Regions from separate parts of the Streptomyces sp. NPDC001027 genome, predicted to be linked through region 4. Evidence: riboswitches for the same ligand, from Rfam matches in the RefSeq annotation. Region 4 holds a riboswitch; each other region holds the start of a gene.
The links. A riboswitch is a leader RNA that binds a small molecule or an ion and turns the genes downstream of it on or off. The one in region 4 is predicted to bind cyclic di-AMP.

Region 1 (3,777 bases), on a different contig from region 4:
TGGTGCCTCCTTATGCGCCGCCGGCGAGAGCGGCGAGGTAATCCGATGATTCCCCGGGCGAAAGGGCTTGCGCCCTAAGGGCGTTGAAGGCCTGGGAATAGGCCTGGAGGTCTTCTTTCCGTTCGAGATAGAGGCTACTCGTCAAGTGGTCGAGAACAACCACATCCAGATCAGAAGTGCGCGAAAATGAAAAGATAACGAAAGGGCCGGTTACCCCGATATGCGCACCCGCGGTGAACGGCAGCACCTGAAGGCTCACTTGCGGCATCAGGGAGGCCTCCGCCAGCCGTCGCAGCTGGTGTGCCATCACCTCGGGGCCGCCCACCTCGCGGCGCAGCACCGACTCGTCGAGCACCGCGCTCAGCTCCAGCGGCGGCTGCGCCCGCAGTACGTCCTGGCGGGCCAGCCGCACCTCCACCAGGGTGTCGAGTTGCTCGTCGTCGAGGCCCTCGACGGCTGCCAGGGTCACGGCGCGCGCGTACTCGGGCGTCTGCAGCAGGCCCGGCACCACGGTCGTCTCCAGGGTGCGCATCGCGCTGGCCTGGGACTCCAGGCTGATGAAGTCCCGGTAGGCGGGCGGCAGCACCCCGCGGTAGGCGTGCCACCAGTGGTCCCGGCCGCCGCCACCGCCGGAGTCGGCGCCCGCCAACGCCAGCATCAGCTCGCGCAGTTGCGGATCGGCCACACCGTAGACGTCGAGGAGTAACCGCACATCGGCCGGTTTCGATCCACTGGTGCCGGTCTCGATGCGGCTCACCTTGGACTGGTGCCACCCCGCGAGCCGGGCCGCCTCACCGCTGGTGAGGCCCGCCTGAGCGCGTAAAGTGCGCAGTTCGGCGCCCAGCTTGCGGCGGCGTACCGCCGGTCCGTGCTGCACGGGCTTCTCCTTACTCCTGACAGGCCGAGCAAATACGCTCTGTCGTCGCAGAGTTCACCGCATCGGGCGACAGATATATGCACATCTTGGTGGATCGCCACCCGTGACCGGCGTGGTGATGGCAGTCTGGCGAAGAAGCACCAGTCCGGGACCGTACTCGAACCATCCGCGCCGTGTCGGGCTCCGGTCCCGTGGGAAAGGTACGACGTCGCCATGGCAGATCACCTGGAAGCAACCATCACTCTGCCGAGCGATCCCGCCTCGGTCTCCACGGCCCGCGCCTTCGTGGTCGGCGCCCTCGGCGAGTGGGGCCTGCCGGCGGACGCCGAGGCGGCCGACACCGTCCGCCTGATCGTCTCGGAACTCGCCACCAACGCCGTGCAGCACACCTTCGGCCAGTCGCCCACCTTCACGGTGGACCTCGTGCTCGACCGCGACGAACAGCTGAGCATCGGCGTCACCGACAGTCATCCGCGCTTTCCGCAACGACTGCCGGCCGCCGTCCAGCAGGACAACGGCCGAGGCATGGTGATCATTCGCTGGCTGACCGCGGAGGCCGGCGGCAGACTCAGAGTGCGGCCCACCCGGGAGGGCGGCAAGACGGTCAGCGTCGAGCTCCCGTGGGCCGTCCCGGCGGCGGAGCCGACTGCCGGAGTCCTGACGGTCCCGGTGGAGGGCGAGCTCCCGGGGCGGTGAAGGCGTGTCAGGACGCCGTACACGGCCCCGGGAGGTCAGTCGGGTCCGGCAAGCTCGGCGGACCCGTCAGATCCGCGCCCAGGCCCCCTCGGACCCGGCGGATCGGCGGCAGGGCCCTAGCGGACCCGGCCGTACCAGACGCTCTTGGTCCAGATCTTCTGCAGCTTCACCACGTCCCCGGTCTTCGGCGAGTGCCAGATCTTGCCCTTACCCGCGTAGATCCCGACGTGGTACACGTTCGACCCCGAGTGGAAGAACACCAGGTCGCCCGCCTTGCGGCTGGACGCCGAAATGTGCTTCGTCTTGTTGTACTGCTGGGCCGCCGTCCGCGGCAGGCTCTTGCCCGCCTTCTTGAACGAGTACATCGTGAGCCCCGAGCAGTCGAACCTCTTCGGCCCGGTGGCCCCGTACTTGTACGGCGCACCCTTCTTGGAAGCCGCGACCTGCAGCGCCTTCGTCGCCGGTGTGGCGGCCGCGGCGTCCGGAGCGAGCCCCGGGACCACGACCGTGCCGCCGACGGCGGCGATGGCGAACGCCGAGGCCGTGCCGGCCCGGGCCATGAGCGACGGGACACGATTGAGCGCAGTCATGCGCAACCCTTCGTCAGCCGCCTGTGAAGGATGACCTGTCGGATTCGGGCTGGCGAAGTTGCCCGGCCGCGTCAGCGGCTTCACCCCAAGGGCTGCTCGGTCCGGTCATGGCGTGACCGTTCCGGCGACCCGTCGTGCTTGGGTCCTCCACTCCTGCCGATGCACTCCTGTCGACCGGTCATCCGGGAGGCGGCAGGACTCGGCGTCCACCCGGACCGCCCCGCCGCTTGTGGCGGGGGCTTGTCGTCAGACAGGGATCTTGGCTCACGGATGTCCGAAAATCCCAACGGAACCGGGGATTTGTGGGGTTACTCACCACTCACCCGTTCGGGTGAACACCCTGACGGGTGATCAGATGGCGGGTGGTCTCAGGGGCTCCCACCAGCGGCGACGTCTTCCGCTCCGCTCGAAGAGCGCCCTTTCGCGCAAGTTCTGGGCGTCCGGGGGAACACTAGACGCTCTGCCGAACGGGGGTACGCCTTCTGGGCCGTTTCGACTCCGGCCCGGACGCCACGGCCGCGCCGCGAGCCCGCCCGCGCCGCGAGCCGCCCGCGCTGTGAGTCGTCCGCGCGCCTGAGCCGTCTCCGGTCAACTCTCGGAGACCGGCGGCAGCATGACGCGCGCCGTGCGGCGCTCTCCGTCCAGCACGCGCAGCGCCCGTGCGAGCGTCGGCGCGTGCAACTCGCTCTCCCCTCGCTGGTGCATCAGCGTCAGCGCGTCGCGCAGCGCGGTCGCCTTGCTCACCAGCGCCTGGGCGGCGCGCAGTCCGCGGTAGGTGTCCGTGTGGTGGGCGGGGTTGATGCGGCCGAGCATGTCGACGACGTCGAGGTAACCGTCGATCAGTTCGGCCTCCGCGCGGGTCAGCGCGGGCAGCGGCGGCAGTTCGGGCACCATCGCCGGCTCACCTCCCGCCCTGCGTCCGGGACGACGCCTTGCGGCTCGGGATGATCCCGTCCACCAGGCCGTACTCCACCGCCTGCGGGGCGGTGAGGAACATGTCCCGCTCGATGTCCGCGGTCACCTGCTCCGGCGTCCGCCCCGTGTGCCGCACGAGCATCTCCTCCAGGGCCGCGCGGGTGCGGGCCAGCTCCTCGGCCTGGACGGCCAGGTCGCTGGCCTGCCCCTCGACCGGCTCGGGCAGCGACGGCTGGCGGATCGTCATCCGCGCCCCCGGGAGGCTGAACCGCTTGCCCGGCGTGCCCGCGGCCAGCAGGATCGCGGCCGACGAGCCCGCCTGCCCCAGGCAGGTCGTCGACACGTCGCACGTGACGAACCGGATCGTGTCGTACAGCGCCGTCATCGCACTGAACGAGCCGCCGGGGGAGTTGATGTACAGCGCGATGTCCCGGTCCGGGTCCTTGTGCTCGAGGTACATGAACTGGGCCGTCACGTCGTTCGCCGAGATGTCGTCGACCGGGGCCCCCAGGAACACGATCCGCTCCTCCAACAGCTTGGAGTACGGATCCATCGTGCGGCGCCCCGAGCTCGTCCGTTCGGTGAACTCGGGCAGGACATGGCGGGCGAACGGTCGATGCATGGGATGCCCCCTCCTTCTACGTCTGGCCTTCTTGCGTCTGGCGCGTCTGTAAGAAATGTACAGGACGTACGTGACGT
Region 2 (3,777 bases), on a different contig from region 4:
ACGCCGAGCCGGAGGGTCTCGACGGCCTCGCCACGATCATGGCGCGCGCCTTCACCGAGGGCACCGACAAGCACTCCGCCGAGGAGTTCGCCGCCGAACTGGAGCGCTGCGGCGCCACCCTGGACGCGCACGCCGACCACCCCGGCGTCCGCATCAGCCTCGAGGTCCCGGCCTCGCGCCTGACCAAGGGCGTCGGTCTGCTCGCGGACGCCCTCAGGGCCCCCGCGTTCGCCGACAGCGAGGTCGAGCGCCTCGTGCGCAACCGCCTGGACGAGATCCCGCACGAGCTGGCCAACCCCTCCCGGCGCGCCGCCAAGGAGCTCTCGAAGGAGCTGTTCCCGGCCACCGCCCGCATGTCGCGTCCGCGCCAGGGCACCGCCGAGACGGTCGAGAAGATCGACTCCGCGGCCGTCCGCGCCTTCTACGACAAGCACGTCCGTCCGGCGACGGCCACCGCCGTCGTCGTCGGCGACCTCACCGGCGTCGACCTGGACGCCCTCCTGGGCGACACCCTGGGCGCCTGGACGGGCTCCGCCGCCGAGCCGCGGCCCGTGCCGCCGGTGACCGCCGACGACGCCGGCCGGGTCGTCATCGTGGACCGCCCGGGGGCCGTCCAGACGCAGCTGCTGATCGGCCGGATCGGCGCCGACCGGCACGACCGTGTGTGGCCCGCCCAGGTGCTCGGCACCTACTGCCTCGGCGGCACCCTCACCTCCCGTCTGGACCGCGTCCTGCGTGAGGAGAAGGGCTACACCTACGGCGTTCGCGCCTTCGGGCAGGTCCTTTTGTCCGCGCCGGACGGCTCGGGCGCCGCGATGCTCGCCATCAGCGGTTCCGTCGACACCCCGAACACCGGTCCTGCGCTGGACGACCTGTGGAAGGTGCTGCGCACCCTCGCCGCCGAGGGGCTGACCGACGCCGAGCGCGACGTCGCCGTGCAGAACCTGGTCGGGGTGGCGCCGCTGAAGTACGAGACCGCGGCGGCCGTCGCGAGCACGCTGGCCGACCAGGTCGAACAGCACCTGCCCGACGACTACCAGGCGACTCTGTACCAGCAGCTCGCCGCGACCGGCACGGTGGAGGCCACCGCGGCGGCCGTGAACGCCTTCCCGGTGGACCGTCTGGTGACGGTCCTGGTGGGCGACGCGGCCCAGATCAAGGCGCCCGTCGAGGCCCTCGGCATCGGCGAGGTGAAGGTCGTGTCCGCCGAGTAGCCGACAAGCCGAGCCGACAAGCCGAGTAGCCGTGGATCGCGGCGGCAACGGCACGCACGCGCAGAGGCCCTGGTCGACCGAGCGTCACCAGGGCTTCTGTTTGTCCGAATTGGGGTGGACGTGGCCTGTCTGCACTGTGGGATGCGCTACAAAAACCGTGATCCGTTTGAGGATTGATCCCTTCGCCGCTTAGCTTCATCCGGGCTGTCCGTCAGGCACTGCGCCGCAAGCTGCGGCACCGGACAGTCATCGCCGAGTCCCCGTACGGCGCGAGCCAGGGGAGCCGGGGACCCACTTGTGAAGTCCCTGGGGTGAATCGGACGCCCGCGTGCACACGAGGGGGTCCGTAGGAGACCTTCCTGCTCCGAACCCGTCAGCTAACCCGGTAGGCGAGAGGGAAGGAAAGGACACCTCTGACTTCATGGCGTTCACCTGCGCCACCGGGAAGCACCGCCGGCCCAGCCGGATGCAGCGTTCCACCGCTCGCGCGGTCGGCGTGGCGGCGCTCACCAGTACCGGTGTGATGGCCTCCGTCGCCTCCACCCAGGCCTTCGCGGCCGAGCCCACCCCCGAACAGACCGGTCTGATCCCGGTCGTCACGGCCGGCGAGTCCGTGGCCGAGTCGGTCGCCGACCAGGTCGACGAGCAGGTCGCCGCGCAGAAGAAGGCGGCTTTCGAGGAGGCCGCCCGCCAGGCCGCCGCGAAGAAGGCCGTGGAGGAGCGCGAGGCACGCGTGCGTGCCGCCCGTGAGGCCGAGCGCAAGCTTCTCAACACCTTCGTGTCGCCGATCACCGGCTCCTACGTCTCCACCGGCTACCAGGCCAGCAGCTCGCTGTGGTCCTCCGGCAGCCACACCGGCGTCGACTTCCACGCGGCCAGCGGCACCACCGTGCACGCGGTCGGCTTCGGCACCGTGGTCGAGGCGGGCTGGGGCGGCGCCTACGGCAACCAGGTCGTCATGAAGATGAACGACGGGACGTACACGCAGTACGGTCACCTGTCGTCCATCGAGGTGTCGGTGGGCCAGACGGTCACCCCGGGCCAGCGCATCGGGCTGTCCGGCGCGACCGGCAACGTCACCGGAGCGCATCTGCACTTCGAGGCGCGCACGACCCCCGAGTACGGCTCGGACATCGATCCGGTCGCCTATCTCCGCAAGCACGGCGTCAACGTCTGACGCCCGACGGCGACAGATCGTTCGGCCCCGGCCCCTCGGCCGGGGCTTTCGCCGTTTTCGGGGCCCCGCTGTCCAAAAAATATCCCTGGATTCCGGCTCCCCGTCGGAAATTCCCGCTCATTGCAATAGAGTCACGGAACACACGTCAACCGTCGACGTTTCACGGGGATTAAGGCGGAGGTCCGTCATGCGAATTCCGGCGCACTCGGTGTGCACGGCCGTCCGGGACGACATCGTCGCGGGTGTCTACGAACGCGGCAGCCGCCTCACCGAGGAACTCCTCGCCCGCCGCTACGGCGTCTCGCGCGTCCCGGTCCGCGAGGCGCTGCGCACCCTGGAGGCCGAGGGCTTCGTCGTCACCCGGCGGCACGCGGGCGCGTGCGTGGCGGAGCCCACCGAGCAGGAGGCGGCCGACCTGCTGGAGATGCGGTTGCTGCTGGAGCCGCTCGGCGCCTCCCGGGCCGCCCAGCGGCGCACGGAGGCCCATCTGAAGGTGCTGCGCGGGCTCGTCCGGCTGGGTCAGGAGCGGGCCAGGAGGGGCAACAGCGAGGATCTGCGCTCCTTGGGGGGCTGGTTCCACGAGACGCTCGCCCAGGCCTCCGGAAGCCCTGCCCTCGCGTCGATGCTCACCCAGCTCCGGCACAAGATCGCCTGGATGTACGCGGTGGAGGCGCCGGCCGACCCCGTGGAGTCCTGGGCGGAGCACGGCGCGATCGTCGACGCGGTGACGCGCGGCGACGGGGAGCGCGCGCGGGCGGTCACCGCGCTGCACACCGAGCGCGCGACCCTCGCGCACCGGCTGCGCTTTTCCAAAGGGCCGGAGCGGGCCGATCGTGTGAGGACTTCGCAACCTCCCGTAAACATGACGGGTCTGCGGCATTAACACGGGAGCCGTATACAAAGAAGGAGTAATTCGAGGGGGATTATTTCTGCTGCCTGTGCACGGGAAATGCGAAGGGCTCGCCCGATAATTCGGACGAGCCCTTCACCGCATAACGCGGCGGTGCTCAGACGGTCTCGGGGAGTTCCTCGAGGCCTTCGGCGACCAGCTTCGCCAGCCGGTCGAGCGCGGCGTCCGCGCCCTCGGCGTCGGAGGCGAGGACGATCTCCTCGCCTCCCTGGGCGCCGAGGCCGAGAACGGCCAGCATGGAGGCCGCGTTGACGGGGTTGCCGTCGGCCTTGGCGATCGTCACGGGGATGCCTGCGGCCGTGGCGGCCCGGACGAAGATGGAAGCGGGGCGGGCGTGGAGGCCCTCGGCCCAGCCGACGTTGACGCGGCGCTCAGCCATGTGATGCTGCCCTTCGGTGTCTCAGGTTGTCTAGACCAGTGTTCCACATGTGACGCGGATGAGGGACGGTCCCTGGGTGTCCCGTCACCATGCGGTC
Region 3 (3,777 bases), on a different contig from region 4:
TCGGCCCCGAGCTGGACTGGCGCCGCCTCCTCACGCACCTCCACGACGAGCTCGGCATCCGTCGCCTCATGGTCGAGGGCGGCGGAACCGTCCACACCCAGCTGCTCCAGCAGGGGCTCGCCGACGAACTCCAGCTCGTCCTCGCCCCGCTGTTCGTGGGCGACCCGGACGCGCCCCGCCTCTTCGGGCCGGGCGCCTACCAGGGCGGACGGCTGCGGCTGGTGGAGACGCGGCGCATCGAGGACGTCGTCCTGCACCGCTACGAGCCCACCGCCCCCGGCGCCGGAGGGCTCGCCGCCGCGGCCGACCGGCACTGGCTGGCCCTCGCCTGCGAGCTGGCCGCCCAGTGCCCGCCCTCGGACACCGCGTTCAGCGTCGGCGCGGTGATCGTCGCCGCCGACGGCACAGAGCTGGCGCGCGGGCACTCCCGCGAAGCCGGCGACCCGGTCGTGCACGCCGAGGAGGCGGCGCTCGCCAAGCTCGACCCGGCCGACCCCCGGCTGGCCGCCGCCACCGTCTACTCCAGCCTGGAGCCGTGCGCCCGCCGCTCCTCGCGTCCCGCCCCGTGCGCCCGCCTCATCCTGGACGCCGGCGTGCGCCGGGTGGTCACGGCGTGGCGCGAGCCGGACACCTTCGTCACGGCGGCGGACGGGACCGGCCTGCTGGCCGCCGCGGGCGTCGACGTCCTCGTACTGCCGGAGCACGAGGAGCGGGCGAAGGCCCCGAACCGGCACCTGCTGTGAGGCCGCGGCCGGGCCGCGACAAACCCTGGTGCTCGGCGTCCCCCGGATGACGTACACTTGAGACACAACGACGCGGGGTGGAGCAGCTCGGTAGCTCGCTGGGCTCATAACCCAGAGGTCGCAGGTTCAAATCCTGTCCCCGCTACTGAAGGCCGAGGGCCGGAATCCGAAAGGGTTCCGGCCCTCTGTGCGTTCGCCCTCGAGGTGCGCCATCACCCATTGTGACCGGGCGGCCGCCCTGAGCGCCGGGCCCGGATCGGCGTCGCGACGCATGTGGCTGGTGATGCACTTCGGACGAGGGGCAACTCGCCCGTTTTTCACCGCTGCTGGCCCGAAAGTCCAGGCCAGAAATGTTATTGATCAAGCAGAAGAGCTTGGAAACGCACCCCCGGGTCTATTAACGTTCGATAACGCAGCGCGGCCGTCCCAGCCGGCACCAGAGCCGACTCCGCGCGCGCACGCGCCGAATCCCGCGAGGGAACCGGGGAACCACCACCTTGGGGTGAATCACGCGGAAGCCTCCGTGAACTCGCAGAGTCCACGGCCGGTATACGCGCGTAGGAGACCTTCCGACTCCGAACCCGTCAGCTAACCCGGTAGGCGACGGAAGGAAAGGAGTGCGCCCGCGTGGCGTCCAACCCGCCTGCCCCCGAGGCCCCGTACGCGCCGGTCCGGCCCTCCGCCGAGACCTTCGGCTACGGCGGCTACCGCACCGACGAGGGCCCCTGGGAGGAGTGGAACCCCACCGCGGAGTCCATTCGCCCGGTACGCGGCAAGCACCGCGTCGCCAAGCAGCGCGGCGGCGGATTCGCCCGCAGCTCCACGGTCCTCGGCGTCGGCGTCATAGCCGCCGTCAGCGCGGGCGGGATGGCCAGCGCCAACACCGGCAAGGCCCCCGTCTCCATCTCCATGCCGGACCTGCCCGGCGTGGGCTCGCTGATCTCCGAGGACGAGCCCGCCCCGGAAGCCGCGTCCGCCCTGGCCAGCTTCGGCTCCGAGGCCGCCGTCGACACGGACGCCGACGCCGACGCCGCCCAGAGCGTCGCCGACGCCGGCGAGGCCCTGCGCAGCCGGATCATGGCCCAGGCCGAGTCGCAGAAGACCCAGGTCGAGGTCAAGGCCGCCGCCGCGGCCGCCAAGGCGAAGGTCGACGCCGTCGTCAAGGCCGAGAAGGAGGCGCAGGCCAAGGCCGACGCCGCGAAGAAGAAGGCCGCCGAGGAGGCCGCCGCCAAGGTCGAGGCCGCGCGCCTGGCCGAGCTGGCCAAGCAGTACACGCTGCCCACCTCCTCGTACACCATCACCTCGACGTTCGGTCAGGCCGGCTCCCTGTGGTCCTCCGGCTACCACACCGGACTCGACTTCGCCGCGCCCACCGGCACGCTCATCAAGGCCATCCACACCGGGACCATCACCGAGGCGGGCTGGGCCGGCGCCTACGGCTACCGCACCATCATGACCCTGGACGACGGCACCGAGATCTGGTTCTGCCACCAGTCGTCGATCAGCGTCAGCGTCGGCCAGAAGGTCGCCACCGGTGACGTGATCGGCCGCGTGGGCGCCACCGGGAACGTCACCGGGGCGCACCTGCACCTCGAGGTCCACCCGGACGGCAACGCCGACGGCATCGACCCGGCGGCCTGGCTGCGCAGCAAGGGCCTCAACCCCTGAGCCCTCCCTCGAGGACGCCTGAGTCGTCTCTCGAGGAGCTTTCAGGACCATCGAGCAACGGCAGCCCTGACGGCCACCCCCGACGTCAGGGCTGCCGCTTGTTCACCTGTTCTTCGTGTCCCGAGCGGAATGGCGTGACTGCCGCGTCCGTTGAGACGAAGCATGACTTCTCTGCGCACCATCGGCTCCTCCGACCTCGAGGTCTTCCCGCTCGCCCTCGGCGGCAACGTCTTCGGCTGGACCGCGGACGAGGCGGCCTCCTTCGCCGTCCTCGACGCCTACGCGGCCGCGGGCGGCAACTTCGTCGACACCGCCGACTCCTATTCGGCGTGGGTCGACGGCAACAGCGGCGGTGAGTCCGAGACCATCGTCGGCAGGTGGCTGAAGGCCCGCGGCAACCGGGAGGACGTCGTGATCGCCACCAAGGTCAGCCAGCACCCCGACTTCCCCGGTCTGTCCGCCGACAACATCAAGGCCGCCGCCGACGCCTCGCTCCGCCGCCTGGACACCGATCACATCGACCTCTACTACACGCACTTCGACAAGCCCGAGGTGCCCGTGGAGGAGATCGTCGGCGCCCTCGACGAGTTGGTGAAGGCGGGCAAGGTGCGGCACATCGCCGCCTCCAACATCTCGCCCGAACGCCTCCAGGAGTCCCTGGAGTTCTCCGACCGCGAGGGCCTCGCCCGGTACGTCGCACTGCAGCCGCACTACAACCTGGTCTCCCGCGACACCTACGAGGGCGGCCTCCAGAACCTCGCCGCCCGCTTCGGCCTCGCCGCCGTCCCGTACTTCGCGCTCGCCGCCGGTTTCCTCACCGGCAAGTACCGGCCCGGCACGACCGTCGAGAGCGCCCGCGCCGGCGGCGCCGCCAAACACCTCGACACGACGCGGGGCCGCAGCGTCCTCACCGCGCTGGACGAGATCGCCCGCGCCCACGACACCCAGGTCGCCACCGTCGCCCTGGCCTGGCTCGCCGCGCAGCCGACGGTGGCCGCGCCCATCGCCTCGGCCCGCACGGTCGAGCAGCTCCCGGCGCTGCTCGGGGTGGCGGACCTGGAACTCACGGAAGCGGAGGTCGCCCGCCTGACCCAGGCGTCGGCGTGACCTGATCGACTCGCGGTGCCACGGCTCTACGGCGCTACGGCTCTACTGGCGGGGGTCGGCCGCGGGGCGGGTGCCCGGACCGGGACCGGGGCCGGGGCCCGGTGGATACCCGTAGCCGTACCCGTACGAGGGGGTGTGGCCGTTCCGGTGGTCGGTTCCGGGGGAGTGGGGCCGACCACCGTACGCCGGGCTCTGGCCGTACGCCGGGCCCTGCCCGTATCCCGGCGCCGGGCTGTACGCCTGACCCGGGGCTCCGTAC
Region 4 (3,777 bases):
CCCGCGTCCAGCACCTGCTCGCCGAGCCGGACGCCGACGGTCCGTCCGGTGGAGCCCGAGAGGGAGAACACGCCGTACGGGAGGTTGTGCGGGCCGAAGGGATCGCCCTCGGGAAGGTCGAAGGGGGGCATCGGGTACTGCCTCTCTTTCCTGCACTCTCTGGTGCTCGCCATGTCGTGCTCACCGGACACCGGGCGGATGTCGCGCGGGTGCGGCGAGCCGGGCCACACGTTACGGCTGACCTGGCGAAAGCGACATGGGGGACGGGCCGGCGAGGCGTTTCGGCGCGCAACACCGTCCGTCCGGCCGCCTGCCCCCGGGCGGTTCGGGATCCGGCACGCGATCTCCGACCGGTGCGCGGGACGTTGACCGTCCACCACCCGGCGATGCGTCAGAAAGCCGCTTCATTGGACCAGTCCCGGGACGGCACGAGGCCAGTCCCGCAAGGAGAGTTGGCAGAACAGGGCAGGACCTGGCCGTGGTTCGCTTCGCGTCGAACCCGGGGGGTACGGGATCCGTATTCTCTGATCATGGCCGCACCCACCGCATATGCCGCGCGCACCGCGTACTCCCTGATCGCCACCGACCTGGACGGAACGCTGCTCCGCGGCGACGACACCTTCTCCGACCGGTCGCTCGACGCACTCGCGCGGGTGGCCGCCGCCGGCGCACGCCACCTGGTGGTGACGGGACGGCCCGCGCCCCGGGTGCGGCCGCTGCTCGAGCGCCTGCACAGCAGGGGGCTCGCGGTGTGCGGACAGGGCGCGCAGCTGTACGACGCCGGCGCGGACCGGCTGCTGTGGTCGGTGACCTTGGACCGGGAGCTGGCGGAGACCGCGCTCGGCAAGATCGAAGCGGAGGTCGGGCAGCTGTACGCGGCGGTCGACCAGGACGGGGTCGACGGGCTGACGCTCATCGAACCGGGCTACCGGATGCCCCACCCGACGCTGCCGGCGCTGCGCGTGGGCTGTCGCGACGACCTGTGGTGCGAGCCGATCAGCAAGGTGCTGTTGCGCCATCCCGCCCTGTCCGACGACGAGTTGGCGGCGACGGCCCGCTCGGTGGTGGGCTCTCTCGCCACGGTCACCATGTCGGGTCCCGGCACGGTCGAGCTCCAGCCCTGTGGGATCACCAAGGCGACGGGGCTGGCGCTGGCCGCGGAACATCTCGGGCTGCGACCCGAGGACACCGTGGCCTTCGGGGACATGCCCAACGACATCCCGATGTTCGACTGGGCGGCGCACGGCGTCGCCATGGCCAACGCCCACCCCGAACTCAAGGCGGTGGCCGACGAGGTGACGACGTCGAACGAGGACGACGGCGTGGCCGTCGTCCTCGAAAGACTGTTTCCGTGAGTCCGCCCCGGCCCGGACGGCGCGGCGGAGCCCCCGTCGGCCGACCGACCCGCAGCCGACCCGACGTCGACCGGCAGCCGTTCGCCGACTGACCCCCTGCCGACCCCCTACCGACCCGCTACCGACCGGCAGCCGTTCGGCTGTCGGTCGGCGGCGGGGGCGTCGGTCCCGGTCGGGTCCCGCTGTCGGTCGGGCCGGATCGTCAGTAGGCGCCGAAGACGTTGTCGATCGAGCCGTAGCGGGCGGCCGCGTAGTTGCAGGCGGCGGTGATGTTCGCCACCGGGTCGTAGGAGTCCCAGGAGGTGCCCTCGACGTGGTAGGCGCGGAAGGTCGGGTCGATGACCTGCAGCAGGCCCTTGGACGGGATGCCCGCGGCGGCGTTGGAGTCCCAGAGGTTGATGGCGTAGGGGTTGCCCGAGGACTCGCGGATGACGTTGCGGTAGATGCCGTTGTACGACCCCGGGATGCCGTGCTGCGACATGACCTGCAGGGAGGCGCGGATCCAGCCGTCGAGGTTGTCGGAGTAGCCGAGGCTGGTCGCGGTGGCGACGGTCGGCGTGGTGGCCGCGGAGGCGGTGGTCGCGCCGATGAGCGGGAGCGCCAGCACGGCGACTCCGGTGCCGGCGACGGCGAGCTTGCGGACGAGGCGGGACGTGCGGGTGGAACGCTGAGCGGCAGCGGACATGACGAGTTTTCCTCTCCGTCGCCTGCGAGGTGAGCTGTCGGGTTCGGGCGGGAGCTGCCCGGTCGCGTCCTGACGGTCGCGACTTCACCCCAAGCCGTAACGGATTGCCTGAAAAGCTCTGGATGTCCAGAACGTCAGGGCAATGCGCTGCGGCGACCTACCTGGTTCCCCCGCTCCTGCCATGCGTTTCTCGGTGGGTGTTACGGGCGGCGGCAGGATTAGGCGTCCGCCCGACAGGCCGGGAACGTATGCGAGAGCACATGTCCGGAACAAGTGCCGGATTCACAGATGACCCCTATTGACCTTGGTCTGTGCCGTATGGGGTACTTGATCCTTTGTGGGTGCAAACCGTCAACTCACTTGGCGGGTGCGGCGGATCGAGCGGTGGCGGACGTCGGTCGCCGCGTGGACGTCAGTGAGCCATGTCACGCGAGATCGCAAGACTCGTAAATCGGGCATTAGCCTCAACTGGCTTGTTATGGCACAGGGGAGAGGAGGGGCGGTCTCCGTCGCGCCGTCGGTCGCGCCGGCTGTGGCGCTCTCGGCCGCGTGGGGCGCCCCTGGCCGCGGTCGATGTCGCGCCGGATGGCTGCGTCGGGCGGCTGTGCCGGGCGGCCGCGTCCCGCGGATGCGTCGCGCCGGGGTCACTCTCTGTAGACGCGACGGCGAGACCGTGCCGCCACGGCGGACCCGGCCGTGCGCCGGCCTCGGAGGGAACATGATTCGGTACTTCGCGGCAACCCGATGAATATCTCTTCGTATGGGCTGATCAGAAACATCATGGATGTGATCGGATACGGTCTGGCCCGATGCGCGCACCTCGCGGGCGAGTGCATTCGCCCCCGGGGGACGTGGGGGCTATCGGTGATCGAAACGTGACCGGATACGCTGACTCGAGTGATGGCAGCGACCTATCGACAAACCGCGTAATCGCCAGTAGACACCAGCAGACAGGAGACCCCTCGTGACCGTCGTCGGGCCGTTCGGGCTGAGCGTGCGGGACCAGGCTCTGGAAGCCGATGTCCAGGCCGGATTGGCGGCTGTCGAGGAAGGCTTGCTCGAGGCCACCAAGAGTGAGGTTCCGTTCATCACGGAGGCCGCCCAGCACCTGGTGCGGGCGGGCGGGAAGCGGTTCCGCCCGCTGCTCGTGATGCTCGCGGCGCAGTTCGGGGACAGGCACGCGCCGGGCATCGTGCCGTCGGCCGTGGTGGTGGAGCTGACGCACCTGGCCACGCTGTACCACGACGACGTGATGGACGAGGCCGCCGTACGGCGCGGGGTTCCCAGCGCGAACGCCCGCTGGGGCAACTCGGTGGCCGTCCTCACCGGTGACTTCCTCTTCGCGCGCGCCTCGCACATCCTGGCCGATCTCGGTCCGGAGGCGGTGCGGGTGCAGGCGGAGGCGTTCGAGCGGCTGGTCACCGGCCAGATCCTGGAGACGGCGGGGCCCACGGACGGACGGGACCCGGTCGACCACTACCTCGACGTGCTCGGTGGCAAGACGGGTTCGCTGGTCGCGGTGGCCTGCCGGTTCGGCGCCATGATGTCGGGCGCCGACGACACGGTCGTCGACGTGCTGACGCAGTACGGCGAGCGGCTCGGCGTCGCCTTCCAGCTGGCGGACGACGTGTTGGACATCGCGTCCGACTCGCACGAGTCCGGCAAGACTCCCGGCACCGATCTCCGCGAGGGCGTGCCCACCCTGCCCGTGCTGCGACTGCGGGAGCGGGCCGCGCG

Region 1: linked by a shared signal. The riboswitch ahead of ABT300_RS05760 (C40 family peptidase) and the one ahead of ABT300_RS00165 (transglycosylase SLT domain-containing protein) in region 4 are both predicted to bind cyclic di-AMP.
Region 2: linked by a shared signal. The riboswitch ahead of ABT300_RS35030 (M23 family metallopeptidase) and the one ahead of ABT300_RS00165 (transglycosylase SLT domain-containing protein) in region 4 are both predicted to bind cyclic di-AMP.
Region 3: linked by a shared signal. The riboswitch ahead of ABT300_RS11115 (M23 family metallopeptidase) and the one ahead of ABT300_RS00165 (transglycosylase SLT domain-containing protein) in region 4 are both predicted to bind cyclic di-AMP.

Annotation. Positions count from the first base shown of each region.
Region 1 covers NZ_JBEPBI010000010.1:77,460-81,236, forward strand. Annotated here, with positions in the region: gene ABT300_RS05745 (DUF397 domain-containing protein) at 1-1, opposite strand, end outside; gene ABT300_RS05750 (helix-turn-helix domain-containing protein) at 11-877, opposite strand; gene ABT300_RS05755 (ATP-binding protein) at 1,091-1,573, shown strand; gene ABT300_RS05760 (C40 family peptidase) at 1,690-2,163, opposite strand; cyclic di-AMP (ydaO/yuaA leader) riboswitch at 2,167-2,337, opposite strand; gene ABT300_RS05765 (hypothetical protein) at 2,752-3,057, opposite strand; gene ABT300_RS05770 (ATP-dependent Clp protease proteolytic subunit) at 3,065-3,700, opposite strand.
Region 2 covers NZ_JBEPBI010000223.1:1,920-5,696, reverse strand. Annotated here, with positions in the region: gene ABT300_RS35035 (M16 family metallopeptidase) at 1-1,214, shown strand, start outside; cyclic di-AMP (ydaO/yuaA leader) riboswitch at 1,455-1,621, shown strand; gene ABT300_RS35030 (M23 family metallopeptidase) at 1,636-2,391, shown strand; gene ABT300_RS35025 (GntR family transcriptional regulator) at 2,579-3,274, shown strand; gene ABT300_RS35020 (HPr family phosphocarrier protein) at 3,399-3,680, opposite strand.
Region 3 covers NZ_JBEPBI010000027.1:23,293-27,069, reverse strand. Annotated here, with positions in the region: gene ABT300_RS11125 (dihydrofolate reductase family protein) at 1-743, shown strand, start outside; tRNA gene ABT300_RS11120 (tRNA-Met) at 815-888, shown strand; cyclic di-AMP (ydaO/yuaA leader) riboswitch at 1,195-1,361, shown strand; gene ABT300_RS11115 (M23 family metallopeptidase) at 1,371-2,411, shown strand; gene ABT300_RS11110 (aldo/keto reductase) at 2,574-3,518, shown strand; gene ABT300_RS11105 (PrsW family intramembrane metalloprotease) at 3,561-3,777, opposite strand, start outside.
Region 4 covers NZ_JBEPBI010000001.1:35,772-39,548, forward strand. Annotated here, with positions in the region: gene fahA (fumarylacetoacetase) at 1-131, opposite strand, end outside; gene ABT300_RS00160 (HAD family hydrolase) at 531-1,355, shown strand; gene ABT300_RS00165 (transglycosylase SLT domain-containing protein) at 1,558-2,040, opposite strand; cyclic di-AMP (ydaO/yuaA leader) riboswitch at 2,045-2,246, opposite strand; gene ABT300_RS00170 (polyprenyl synthetase family protein) at 3,005-3,777, shown strand, end outside.